DNA from 3 places in the Clostridium sp. KLE 1755 genome. Region 1 is predicted to be linked to each of the others. Evidence: predicted binding sites of a transcription regulator. Region 1 holds the regulator's gene; each other region holds the start of a gene.
What was found. The regulator Rex, encoded in region 1, represses fermentation and respiration genes when NADH is low (regulators of the CRP and FNR family bind a similar motif). The targets are predictions, from matches to a motif close to ATTGTTAANNNNTTAACAAT.
Positions count from the first base shown of each region.

Region 2: the regulator Rex is predicted to act here: its motif matches at 2,209-2,228, upstream of HMPREF1548_RS28580 (acetyl-CoA C-acetyltransferase).
Region 3: the regulator Rex is predicted to act here: its motif matches at 1,884-1,903, upstream of HMPREF1548_RS12425 (DUF3796 domain-containing protein).

Region 1 covers NZ_KE992711.1:7,865-12,107, forward strand. Annotated here, with positions in the region: gene alr (alanine racemase) at 1-316, opposite strand, end outside; gene HMPREF1548_RS13330 (bifunctional ADP-dependent NAD(P)H-hydrate dehydratase/NAD(P)H-hydrate epimerase) at 464-2,038, opposite strand; gene HMPREF1548_RS13335 (redox-sensing transcriptional repressor Rex) at 2,175-2,843, opposite strand; gene HMPREF1548_RS13340 (ABC-F family ATP-binding cassette domain-containing protein) at 3,465-4,243, shown strand, end outside.
Region 2 covers NZ_KE992783.1:23,679-27,921, reverse strand. Annotated here, with positions in the region: gene HMPREF1548_RS28585 (enoyl-CoA hydratase-related protein) at 80-856, opposite strand; gene HMPREF1548_RS28580 (acetyl-CoA C-acetyltransferase) at 975-2,156, opposite strand; gene HMPREF1548_RS28575 (hypothetical protein) at 2,463-3,062, shown strand; gene HMPREF1548_RS28570 (DegV family protein) at 3,300-4,142, opposite strand.
Region 3 covers NZ_KE992703.1:15,150-19,392, forward strand. Annotated here, with positions in the region: gene HMPREF1548_RS12410 (aminoglycoside phosphotransferase family protein) at 1-466, opposite strand, end outside; gene HMPREF1548_RS30860 (GNAT family N-acetyltransferase) at 697-864, opposite strand; gene HMPREF1548_RS12420 (helix-turn-helix transcriptional regulator) at 932-1,132, opposite strand; gene HMPREF1548_RS12425 (DUF3796 domain-containing protein) at 1,136-1,804, opposite strand; gene HMPREF1548_RS12430 (class I SAM-dependent methyltransferase) at 2,191-2,934, opposite strand; gene HMPREF1548_RS12435 (Type 1 glutamine amidotransferase-like domain-containing protein) at 3,486-4,112, opposite strand.

The DNA of each region.
Region 1 (4,243 bases):
ACACGGCCGGGCGGATTTCCTCCCTTGCCATTTTCTCATAGCAGTAGGGAAAGGTATAGCCCAGAATCAGCACCGGTTTGCGTATGCCGCTGCCCCGTAATATCAGGGCTTCTTCCACCGTTGCCACGGCAAAGCCGTACAGGTACGGCAAATCCTCTATTTCATGGGCAATGGGCACCGCCCCATGGCCATAGCCGTCTGTTTTCACCACGGCAATGATCTTCGTCTCCTCCCGGAGATTGGCTTTCATGGCGGCCATATTGTGTTTTATCGCATCCAGATCCACCGTCGCCCATATTCTGTCATAATTATTCATCTTATTTTTACCTCCCGCATATCGCAGGTTGCCTGCGATTCTGCATCAATCAGTAGTTTGAAAGGAATTTTAAGCTTCTCCCGCACCCGGCACCGCAGTCTTTTCTTACAGTACTTTATTTACAGTGTTTTCTTTACGGCTTTTTCTTTATGGCGTTTTCTTTAAAAGCTCCGGAAACAGGGCTTCCAGTTCCAGGGTCAAATCGCCGGCAGTGACGCCGTATTCGCTTTTTTTATGCGCGGCCCGGTCTCCTGCCATACCATGCAGATACACTCCCGCACAGGCGGCATCAAAGGCATGCATTCCCTGGGCGGAAAGTCCGGCCAGAATGCCGGTGAGCACGTCGCCGCTGCCCGCCGTGGCCATACCGCTGTTGCCGGTAAGATTCATATACAGCCTTCCCTCCGGGCTTCCCACCAGCGTGCGTGCGCCCTTACATACAAATGCGGCCTGCAGCCTGGCTGCCCATTCCAGGGTCAGCGCAGCTGCTTCTTTTTGGATTTCATCCGTTTTCTTTTCCGCAAGCCTGCCGAATTCTCCCGGATGCGGCGTAAGGATCAGCTCGCGCCTTGTTTCCGGCTCCTGCTGCCTTTGTATCAGCTCATCCAGAAGCTCCCTGTGTTCTGCCAGCAGATTCAGCGCGTCCGCGTCTATTATCAGAGGCTGCATCGTCTGCTTTAGCACCGCCTCCAGTATCCGCAGTGCTTCCGGGCTTTTTCCAAACCCCGGGCCGACAGCGATTACATTCGCCCAGGCACAGGCCTCTCTCAGCTTTTCTTCCGCCTGCGGCGTCCATTCCTCATAGGTGGTGAGCATGGCTTCCGGCAGTGCGGTCTGCATAATAACACGGTTGCTTTCCGGCGTCACCGCCCGCACCATGCCCGCGCCGCTTTTTAACACGGCCGTTGCAGACAGCTCGCAGGCGCCCGCCATTCCCCGGCTTCCCGCGATCAGGAGCACCTTACCGAAGGTGCCCTTATTTCCCTCCTGGAGCCTTACCGGCAGGAATCCCCTGTCTTCGTTGTTCCAGGTAAAAATCCGGGGATACTCTCCCAGAAAGCCTTCCTGTGTAATTCCGATATCGGCGCAGATCACCTTTCCCGCATACCGGGCGCCCGGATATAAAACAAGTCCCAGCTTGCGGAATCCAAAGGTTACCGTTACATCCGCCTGTACGGCGCAGCCCATCACCTCCCCGGTATCCCCATGGATGCCGGAAGGGATATCTACGGAAAGGACATAGGCGTCCTGTGCGTTGATATATTCCACCGCCTCCGCGAAGCTGCCTTCCACAGGCCTTGTCAGTCCAATGCCAAAAATCGAGTCTATGATAATATCATATTCCCGTTCCGGAAGTTTGCGCATGACCCGGTATCCATAGTTTTCAAGAATTTTAAGCTGGGCCGCCGTTTCCGCGGAACACTTTTCTTCCTTGCCCAGCAGTACAAAATCCACCGGAAAGCCCGCCTGGCTCAACAGCCTGCCTATGGCCAGCCCATCGCCGCCGTTATTGCCGGTGCCTGCGGCTACCAGCGTTCTGTTGGCAGGAGGCACCGGCCCAAAGGGGCGCATCGCTTCCTTCAGCTTCTTATCCCGTGTGATCAGTTCTTCCGCACAGGCCAGCGCCGCCCTTTCCATCAGCACCATGGAAGGCATGCCGAAATGTTCTATTGTATTTCCATCACAGCGTTTCATTTCCGCCGAGGTAACCAGATATTCCATTTTTATCTCCCCGCAAACTGCAGCTTCCGAATTCCCAAATCATGCAAAAATGCGTCCTGAGCCTGCTGCCCTGACGCATTTACCAGACTGCCGCATTCCCATCCGGGAACACGGCACCCTTTATACAAGCCTGTCTTTACGCCTCACCGGAAGCGTTCTTTTCTTTCTCTTCCAACTCGTTTTCATATTGATTTATCATATAGGACAGCTTGATGAGGCTGTCCGACAGGTGTACGTTTTCCACCTGCACGCTGTCAGGCACATCCAAATCCACATGGGCGAAATTCCATATGGCCTTGATTCCCATTCCCACCAGCTTTTCAGCTGCGGCGGCCGCGCCTTCCTTCGGTATGGTAAGCACCGCGATATCAATATTGTTTTCCCTGACAAATTCCTGCATTTCTTCCATGGGGCGGACCTTCATCCCGCGGATCATTTTTCCGTGCAGCTTTTCATTGATATCAAATACGCCTGTGAAAATGAAGCCGCGGCGCTCAAAATTCATATAATTAGCCAGCGCCTGGCCAAGATTGCCCGCACCAATGATTATCAGATGATGCTTTTTATCCAATCCGAGTATCTTGCCGATCTCGGTATACAGATACTCCACGTTATAGCCATACCCCTGTTGTCCGAAGCCTCCGAAATTATTGAAATCCTGCCGGATCTGGGATGCGGTAACATGCATCAGCCTGCTCAGCTCCTGAGAGGAAATGCGTTCCACGCCACTGTCCTTCAGTTCACCAAGGTACCGGAAATATCTGGGAAGACGCGCGATTACTGCCTGTGAAATTTCTTTATCCAATTTGTTACGCCTCCATTCTTTTTTCCAAGCCCATTGTAACTGCTTTGTATCCGCAGTTACAGGCAAAAATCCATCCCGGCCTGCTTTTGGCGACGGATTTCCGCTTCCAGGCGCCGCATTTTGTATGGTCTGTGCAGCAAATGCACAGACCTGTCCTGCGGCTGAACCCATTACTTAATTATTATAGACATATGTTAAAAAAATGTCAATGAATTAAATAGGTTTGAATTGACAGCCCGTCCCTTCAACGGTAAACTTGTGGGGGTGGGCCTGACGTCCTGCGCCGTTCTCAGGCCTGGGGGCAAGGGGGCGGGGGATTTTCAGGTTCAGTCGCAAAAATGGGAAATTTCTAACCTCGCCGTTTGCCTGAGCTGCTGTCAAACGGCGCAGAACTCCTCTCTTCGTTCGTCAGACAGCGCCGTTTGGGCGGACAGCAGCCCAGGTAAACGGCGAGGTAAGAAATTGTCTCCATTTTTGTGAGATTCACCTGAAAATCCCCCGCCCCCTTGCCCCCAGGCCTGAGAACGGCGCAGGACGTCAGGCGGGGTACGCTAAGCAGGGCGGAAGGGAAAAGGGATTTAAGGGCAAAAAAAGAAAAATGAGTTATAGAGGTGAGTGGGAATGGTTTTATCTTGTCAGAATGTGAATAAGGCTTTTCATGAGAAGCAGGTGTTCAGGAATTGTTCTTTTCATATAGAGGATTATGAGAAGGCGGCTGTGGTGGGGATTAACGGGGCCGGGAAGACTACTTTGCTGCGGATTATTGTGGGGGAGCTGGAGGCTGACAGCGGGCAGGTGGTCTTCGGAAAGGATAAGAGCTTCGGGTATCTTCCGCAGAACGCTGAGGTGGACAGTGAGCATACGATCTATGATGAGCTTCTTGAGGTGAAGCGGGATGTGATCGCGCTGGAGGAGCGGATCCGGCAGTGCGAGCTGGAAATGAAGCATGTGGAAGGGGAGGCGCTGGCTGCTTTGATGGAGCAGTATGCGCTTTATACGCATCAGTTTGAGCTGGCGGACGGGTACAGCTACCGGAGCGAGATCGTGGGAGTTTTGAAGGGGCTCGGTTTTACGGAAGAGGAGTTTTCCAAGAAGGCCTGTACGTTGTCGGGCGGTCAGAAAACAAGGGTGGCTTTGGGTAAGCTTCTGCTTGACAGGCCGGATTTGATCATTCTGGATGAGCCTACGAACCATCTGGACATGTCTTCCATCGCCTGGCTGGAAAACTATCTCCTGAATTATAAGGGTGCCGTTTTGATCGTGTCCCATGACCGGTATTTCCTGGATAAGATCGCAACGAAAATTATTGAGCTTGACGGTACGGAGGTTTCCGTTTTTTCAGGGAATTATTCGGATTATGCAGTGAAAAAAGAGCAGGTCCGGGCGGCGCGGTGGAATGC
Region 2 (4,243 bases), on a different contig from region 1:
ATAGCGAAAGGCCGCAGGCCTTGAGCCTCCCGGCGGATTTCCGGTAACCAATCCCTTAAGTCCTTAATCCCTTAAGTCCTTACTTATTCAAAAACTTCTCCACTTTCCTCTTCTCCAGGAAAGCAGCCATTCCTTCCTTCTGGTCATAGCTCTCGAAGCAGTCGCCAAACAGCTTCTCTTCGATTACAATCGCCTCATCCATATCCGCATCCAGACCATCATTAATAGCCTTCTTGCAGTTTCTCACAGCGATCGGCGCATTCTTGGCAATTCCCGCCGCCATCTTCTCAGCAGCAGCCATAAGCTCGTCCTGTGTATAAACCGCATTCACCAGGCCAATTCTCAGAGCCTCGTCAGCCTTAATATTCCTTGCCGTATAGATCATCTGCTTAGCCATTCCAGGTCCAACCAGACGGGCCAGCCTCTGTGTGCCGCCGAAACCAGGTGTGATTCCCAGGCCAACCTCAGGCTGTCCGAATACTGCATTATCAGAACAGATTCTGATATCACAGCTCATGGAAATCTCACAGCCGCCGCCCAGTGCAAAGCCGTTAACAGCAGCAATAACAGGAATCGGGAATGTCTCCAGCTTACGGAAAACATCATTTCCCTTCTTACCAAAGGCCTCGCCCTCCGCCTTGGTCAGAGTGCTCATTTCTCCGATATCCGCGCCTGCAACGAAGGATTTTGCCCCTGCGCCTGTCAGAATCAGACATCTTACCTCTTCCAGATTCACAGCATCCAAAGTTTCATTCAGTTCATCAAGAACCTGGGAATTCAGAGCGTTCAGCGCTTTTTCACGGCTGATGGTGATAACTGCGTAGGAACCCTTCTGTTCATATACAATGTATTCCATAGTACTCATCCTTTCTATATCACCGTCTTTTATGACGGGAATTTTTCAGCTACCCCTGTGCATAACGAATGATTAGCAGACCGCAAAGTCCGCTAATCATTCAGTTTAGAAGCCTATATCAGTCTCTTTCTACGATGGTTGCGCAGCCCATGCCGCCGCCGATGCACAGAGTTGCAAGACCCTTCTTAGCATCAGATTTAACCATTTCGTGAAGCAGAGTAACCAGAATACGGCATCCGGAAGCTCCTACGGGATGTCCCAGCGCAATAGCGCCGCCGTTTACATTCAGCTTGTCATTGTTAATGCCAAGATCATGTGCAACAGCAAGAGACTGTGCGGCAAAAGCTTCATTGGCTTCAATCAGATCGAAATCATCGATATTCATTCCGGTCTTAGCCATAACCTTTCTGGTTGCTGCAACAGGTCCGATTCCCATGATGGTAGGATCCACGCCTGCCAGTGCTCCCGCTACCCATGTTGCCATAGGGGTTACGCCCAGCTCTTTTGCCTTTTCTTCGCTCATAACCACAACTGCTGCCGCGCCGTCATTGATTCCTGAAGAGTTCGCAGCGGTTACGACGCCGTCTTTCTTGAATGCAGGACGAAGCTTTGCAATGCCTTCTGCGGTGGTTCCCGGACGAGGCCCTTCATCCTTATTGAAAATAATGGTTTCTTTTTTCTTCTTAACTTCTACAGGAACGATTTCATCATCAAACTTTCCTGCTTCCTGAGCTGCAACAGTCTTCTGCTGGCTCCATGCAGCGAACTCGTCCAGCTGCTGTCTGGTCAGTCCCCACTGCTCTGCGATATTTTCTGCAGTGATGCCCATATGATACTGATTGAATGCATCTGTAAGAGCATCGTTCACCATGGTATCAACCATAGTTGCGTTGCCCATTCTATATCCGTAACGTCCCTGAGGGATTGCATAAGGAGCCATGGACATGTTTTCCATACCGCCTGCAACAACGATATCCGCATCTCCTGCAAGAATCATCTGTGCAGCCTGGTTCACACAGTTCAGACCGGAACCGCATACAACGTTCATGGTAACAGCCGGAACTTCGATAGGCAAACCAGCTTTGATAGATGCCTGACGTGCCACGTTCTGTCCCAGGCCAGCCTGGATAACACATCCCATATATACCTGATCAACTGCTTCGGGAGCAACTCCCGCTCTGTTTAAAGCTTCCTTGATAACGATAGCACCCAGCTCCGCTGCCGGAGTTGTGCTTAAGGCCCCGCCCATTGTACCGATGGCTGTACGGCATGCACCTGCCAAAACGATTTTCTTTGCCATGTTTTCTCCTCCATATTCATTAAAAACTGCGAATTTACTGGGTTTTGACGGTATTGTTAATTTTTTGTCATTACCCACAGCCTTTATTATAGCATAGAGAATATTTAATAGCAAGGATTTTTCGATGCTCAATAACAGGAAACTTTCTGGCATAAGAAACCTAATTAAAATAGTGTAAAAATAAATAAATTTTTAATAAAAATTAAGTTTTGTAACGCTTCGGATATGTCGCTGCACGGACGCACCTCTCGGTTTTTCAGTCATATAATGATAAAAAAGACTATTTTGTCTCTCAAGAGGTTAGATATGGCCACTGATAATTTAGGTTCCATCGTATCCCTGGGTAATGTTCTCCGGATTGACAACGCTGTTATTGATGAGGTTTTTTTCTCAAATAACAACACCGGATATATCCTTATCTCCTATTCCGTCCCATGGCAGAGCGGAATTACCACGACAGACCAGCTGCAGCTTAACGTAAATAACAATACCGTTATCCTGAATTCCTTCCGACTGCCGATATGTCTCTGTGATCTGCGCGAGGGAATGCGGGTCGATGTCACCTTTTCGCCCCGTATGACAAGAAGCATCCCGCCTCAGAGCAATGCATTTTCAATCACTGTAAGACGCCCGTCGCGGCCTCCCGTTGCGCCGCCAAGTGTAACAACAGCACGAATCCTTTGGATAGATGCAAATAATAACCGGCTGATCACCGTTTCGCAAAACAATATAAACAGACAGATGGTATTTGTCATAACAAATTCCACAATTATTCTGAACAGGAACGGTTTCCCAATCCCTCTGCGCGCTCTCCGCCCCGGACAGCTGGTGCAGATATCACACTCAAATTTCCAGACGGCAAGCATACCGCCAATCGCCACGGCGTTCCGGATTCAGGTAATATAGCATTTATTTAAACTGTCTGCCGGAAGCATATAAAAAGGGAGCCTCAGCAAAAATTCCGTTCCAGCGGAATTTTCCTGCCATGGCTCCTTTTTATCATCATACGCAATATATACGGTTTCAACAGAGATTTACTTTTTATCTGCGATATCCAGTCCTATCACCACCCATGGCAGGGCGGCTGAAGTAAAATCTCCCATATTGCATCCTTTCATGCACTCCGGCATTCTGCGGACAGCATCAGTTCAGGAAAACGGCAACCGCATTCGCTCCAGGACCTACGTGTACCCCGATTACAGAACCAACCGGAACTGTCTTTTTGTATTCCGCATCAAAATGTTCCTTAATAAATGTCTCAAATCCGCTGACACATTCCTTTTTTCCTGTAAAGCCAAGATTGTAGCCTCTTGTCTTGTCCATCCCGCCGTCTTTCTCAATTGTTTTAAGCACCTTGTCCCAGGCGCTCTTCTGGCCTCTGGCAAGCCCGGCCACACGCACTTCCCCGTATCTCACGGACAGAATGGGCTTAAGGTTCAGCGCGCTTCCCACTACCATGCCCGTTGTGGACAGGCGTCCTCCCTTCTGGAGATAAAGAAGTGTGTCTACAATCAGATAAATGCAGATCTTCTCTTTTTCTTTTTCAAGAATTTCAACAATCTGCTCCGCTGTCTTTCCTTCCTCTCTGAGGGCAAATGCACGATCCAGCAGAAGCTGTGTCCCCAGCGTTGCCTGCATGCTGTCGATTATGTAAATCCTGTCATATTCCACAATATCCCTGGCAATAAGCGCACTCTGGCAGGTACCGCTAAGCTTGCTCGCAAGAAGGATGCATATTACGTCGTCCCCCGCTTCTTTGGCCTCCCTGAAATACTGCAGAAATGCTTCCGGAGAGGGCTGGCTTGTTGTGGGCAGTTCCTCCGCTGAGGCAAGCTTATCATAGAATTCCTCCGGTTTCATGTCAACACCGTCAAAATATTCTTTTTCTCCGAAAAGTACTTTAAGGGGAACCAGGGTGATGCCCAGACTGGCTGCCTGTTCTGTTGTGTAATCGCAGGTTGAATCACAGATAAAACGGATACTCATTTTTACTCCTGTCTGCGCGTAAATACGCTATTATCAAAAACGGGCCGAATGGTGGAAATCTTCAGCTTTATTGATTTAATGTTACTGTTTTAATTGTGTGT
Region 3 (4,243 bases), on a different contig from region 1:
CCAGCCCCCTGATATAAAAATCCCAGTCAATACGGATTTCATTGCGAACAAAAGGCGCCTCTCTTTTATCGATATTGTGGATGAGCGCCAATATTCTGCCAACCTCGGCACAATGAAATTCTTTAATCCCACCACTCTTTAGCGCCCTTCCATCATACCAGGGGAAAAGGTAAAAATACTGTCCACTAATCTCCTGCATCTTTTTATGCTCATAGGTTATCGCCGGCAGAATGGGAATCCCGTTCTTTTCCAGAATCTCCTCCAGCCGCTCGGCCGTATCAAAATTAGCCTTAGCCTCCGGCCGCAGCATAACATGGGGATTCAACAGCTTAACCGCATATCTGCCCCTTGTTGTTTCCAGTGAAAACATTTTGTGCATAAGCCCGCCGCTTAACCGGACAGGTGGCAGCAGGAGCCTTCCCAAATCCAGTTGTGAACATATATTTTCAAATATCCTGTCAGGCATCCGGTTCCCGCCTTTCCGAAATATATTTCTTATATCATAACTTTACTTTTACTTCCTGTAAACCAAAACAGTACTTTTATCCATACAAAAAGGGACCTTGAAAACAGTCCCTTGCGCAGGGGCTGTTTTTTCACAGCCCCCTTTTTTACAGTTTTATTCATTAAAATCATAGCTCATCCTAAAAAAACGCCGCTTCCGGCATACGTTTCCTGCTCCAGCTTTTCCCGGATTCAGAATCCTGCCGAAGCATAACATTTTACCGCCCGATGATTCCATTCCCGCACATCCAGATAAACAGCCTTTGCCCCATACAAATGCCGGCTCTCCTGAACTGCCGGCCTGATAACCCGGCTTCCATATCCCTTCGAACACAGATCCGGACGAATTCCAATACCCAGAAAAACTGCCTGAAAACAATTATACTTTTATTGTACTCATTTTTACCATTGTCGCAATTACATATGTCTAATCAAAGATAAATATCTCTTCAATTGACGCTCCTACTGCCCTGGATATATCAATCGCCAGCTTCAACGATGGATTATACTGCGCTTTCTCCAGACGCATTATCGTTTCCCTGCGCACCCCCACCATTTCGGCCAGCTGTTCCTGCGTCAAATCCTTCATAAGCCGATATTTCTTTAATCTGCATTCAAATTCCGCCATACCTTATTCCGCTCCCTCGTCATACTGGTCATCATGATCATAACGATACAGCAAATATTCGCTCAGGAAAATTTCCAGCCCCAATGCAAATGATATAATAATAATGACAGCAATCAGGGTAAAATCAAGATTCCCCCAAAAATTTTTCTGGCAAAGTGCTATTAAAGCTATGAAAATAATGGCATATGAAATCTTCAGAGCCGTCAGCTGAGCGCGGTTCGCATTCTCCCTGAACCGTTCATCCATAAAGGTGCCGGACATTTTCCCTTCATAATAAAATCCGAAAAAACCAAAGAAAAGGAAAAAAACAAAAGGATAAACGCTTTCATCAACCTGATAAGTCCAAAAACCGGCAAAGCCCAAAAATCCTAAGTATCCTAAGTATCCAAGCTTCGGATTCAGCCTGCGGGTTCTGTTCGTTTCCTTTGCCTGCTGAGCCTGCCTTCTGCCTGCCAGAAAAAGCGCAATTACCATTCCAAGTACATACAAACAGAAAAAGGAAACAGAAATAATCATTGGCAAATCCTTTATCTGAAAAGTATAGCTGGCAAAATCCGTTGGGACCACCAACCGGGAATTATTGTATGTGACAGAATACCAGCATGAAATCACTAACGCTAAAATACTGGCAACGCCAATCCCTACCATCCATTTAATATTATTTTTCTTCATATCCGCTTCCTCCTATGAGATATATTTATCTCTCCATGTGATAAATATATCACTTAATCATCTTGCTGTCAACGAGGAAAGTGATAAATATATCACATGTTTTATTAGGACGGTCTTACAAGTACATAGATGCATTAAGGAATGAAATAGCTTAACAAAAAAAATAAAAGCAGACCTCACTGAGCCGCTCTCATTCTAATTTAATACCCTTCACATAAATTGTAACTGCCTCTGTTCATAATATTCGAAATGGAGGATTCACCGTCCCCCGCTTCCCGGGCCAAATCATATCTGGACATATGCCTTTTCCCACACAATTCCTTCTATACGATTCGCAATATACTTCTCATTCAGCAAGCAACTCACATCTCAATTCTTCGGCCACCTTAATCTTTCGCCAACTCAATGAACATATACATCGGAATTTTTGTCAGCCACTCTATCCTGGGAGACATCTTTCTCTGCTCCTCCGTCGGTCTCGGTTCATTCAAATCAATGATCTTAAATTTATTCCTTACAAACACTTTAACATAATCAGACATTGTCCTATGGCGATAAATTACCCTCTGGTCAATCCCTGCAATTTCCCCCACCCATTCTTCAGGTTCAAAATAGTTTTTTACAATTACCTGAATCGTGTCATTTTCCTTAAACCACTTATGTTCCACAGGCGGCTTAAAACAGGGATGCAAAATCGAAATAAAAACTTTCCCGTCCGGTCTGAGAACCCGGTATATTTCCTTCATTGTCCCGTCAAAATCTTCCACATCCATCAGCATCATTGCGCACAGTACAATATCGAAGGAATCATTTTGTATTCCATATAAATCATTGCTGTTTCTGACAAGGCATGATATGTCCAAATTCTTTTCCTTTGCCGCGAAAGCAGCGTAACCAATTGACATTTCAGAGCAGTCGGCCGCCGTAACTTTTGCCCCTCTGCCGGCTAATTCCCTGGAGTATCCGCCTTCTCCACAGCCCAGATCCAAAATATCAAGTCCTTCTACATTCCCCAACTTCTGCATTGTATATGGCATGATATAGTGCATCCGAAAATCATTGGTCTGCGCCTTCTCTATCCATTCATTTCCCACATTGCTCCAGCAATCAGTTGAACTATCCCCTTTCATTTCCTTCCTCCATTTTCCTAGGTTTTTTACTCCTATTCATTATAGTTCTTACTACTCATGAAGTACAACGACTTTCTCTTGAACATAGAAAAAACTGACTACTCAAAATCGAATAGTCGGGGCACTTTTATGTTTGAAATTAAAATGTGTTAATTTTCTTTTTCTAACTCTTTGACTGCGGACATTACCCTTTCAAAGTCTGGAATATCTCCGTAAAGCATATCCTTCATGGCGTCATAATCCTAATCCGTCTGTAAAGCAGAAAGGCGATAATAGGGAAGAATCAGCTTCAAGGTTCCCGTTATAGGCGCATACCCCAAAATCCTTTTCCACAATCTGATCATGCAAGCCCATTTTATCTGCTGTTTTTCGGAACAACTCCAAGCGGTCATTGTCTGACAACGTTTACTTCATAAGTTTTATAAGGGCTGTCACTGATATAGGAACAAACTGCTGTTACCTGTGTAGACAGGCCAAGCATATTTAAGGCAGTATTGCTGCATGGTGCATGCTCTGGTGACAGCTCCTGGCTAATGCCTTTGCTACTTTTTTCATCTTGCAACCTCGCTGTCATCTGTATTTGAAACAATTTGCTTTTCTTTACCCATAACAAGAATGGCTTGTGAATTGCTGAACGGAACAAGTTGCAATTTTGTATTGTACTTTGCAATTACTTTTTCCACAGCTTCCATTAATGATTCATCCTTATAATGAGGTACCGGATAAAAGTCTATAACATTCAACGCATCATATGTTTTCAAATGCGGCGCTGCAAGGGGATTATCCGTATCTCTTGCATATTCAATATTGGGGGCTGTTAAAATTGCACCAGCAGATTCGCCTATAAATAGTTTTCCTGCATTAATTTGTTTTTTTATCAAGTCCCCTGCACCTGAGCTATTCATTTCTTGAAGCAAAAAGAAAGTATTTCCGCCAGCAACATAAATGTAATCATTGTTCTCTAATTTGTTTACTATCTCAAGATTAGTTGCAGTGGAAATTTCCAACTCATCAACAATGAGTCCCATTCTAACTAATAATTCTTTGCTATATTTTATGTGAAAATCCAGTTTATCTGGCAGCGCAGCTGTTGGAATAAACGTTACTGTCTTACCTGTAAGATTTTCATTAGCAAAATTTTCAAATATATGAGACACTTCCTTAAATAAAGATGCCAAAAATAGCCTCCGCATATGCCACACCTCCATTTATCCCTCATCATTAAAAAATAGCTCAAAACCCGCTCTTATTGAACACACTAATTATATCATGCTATATACAATTTCCCTGCCAATTTTATGCTTCCATA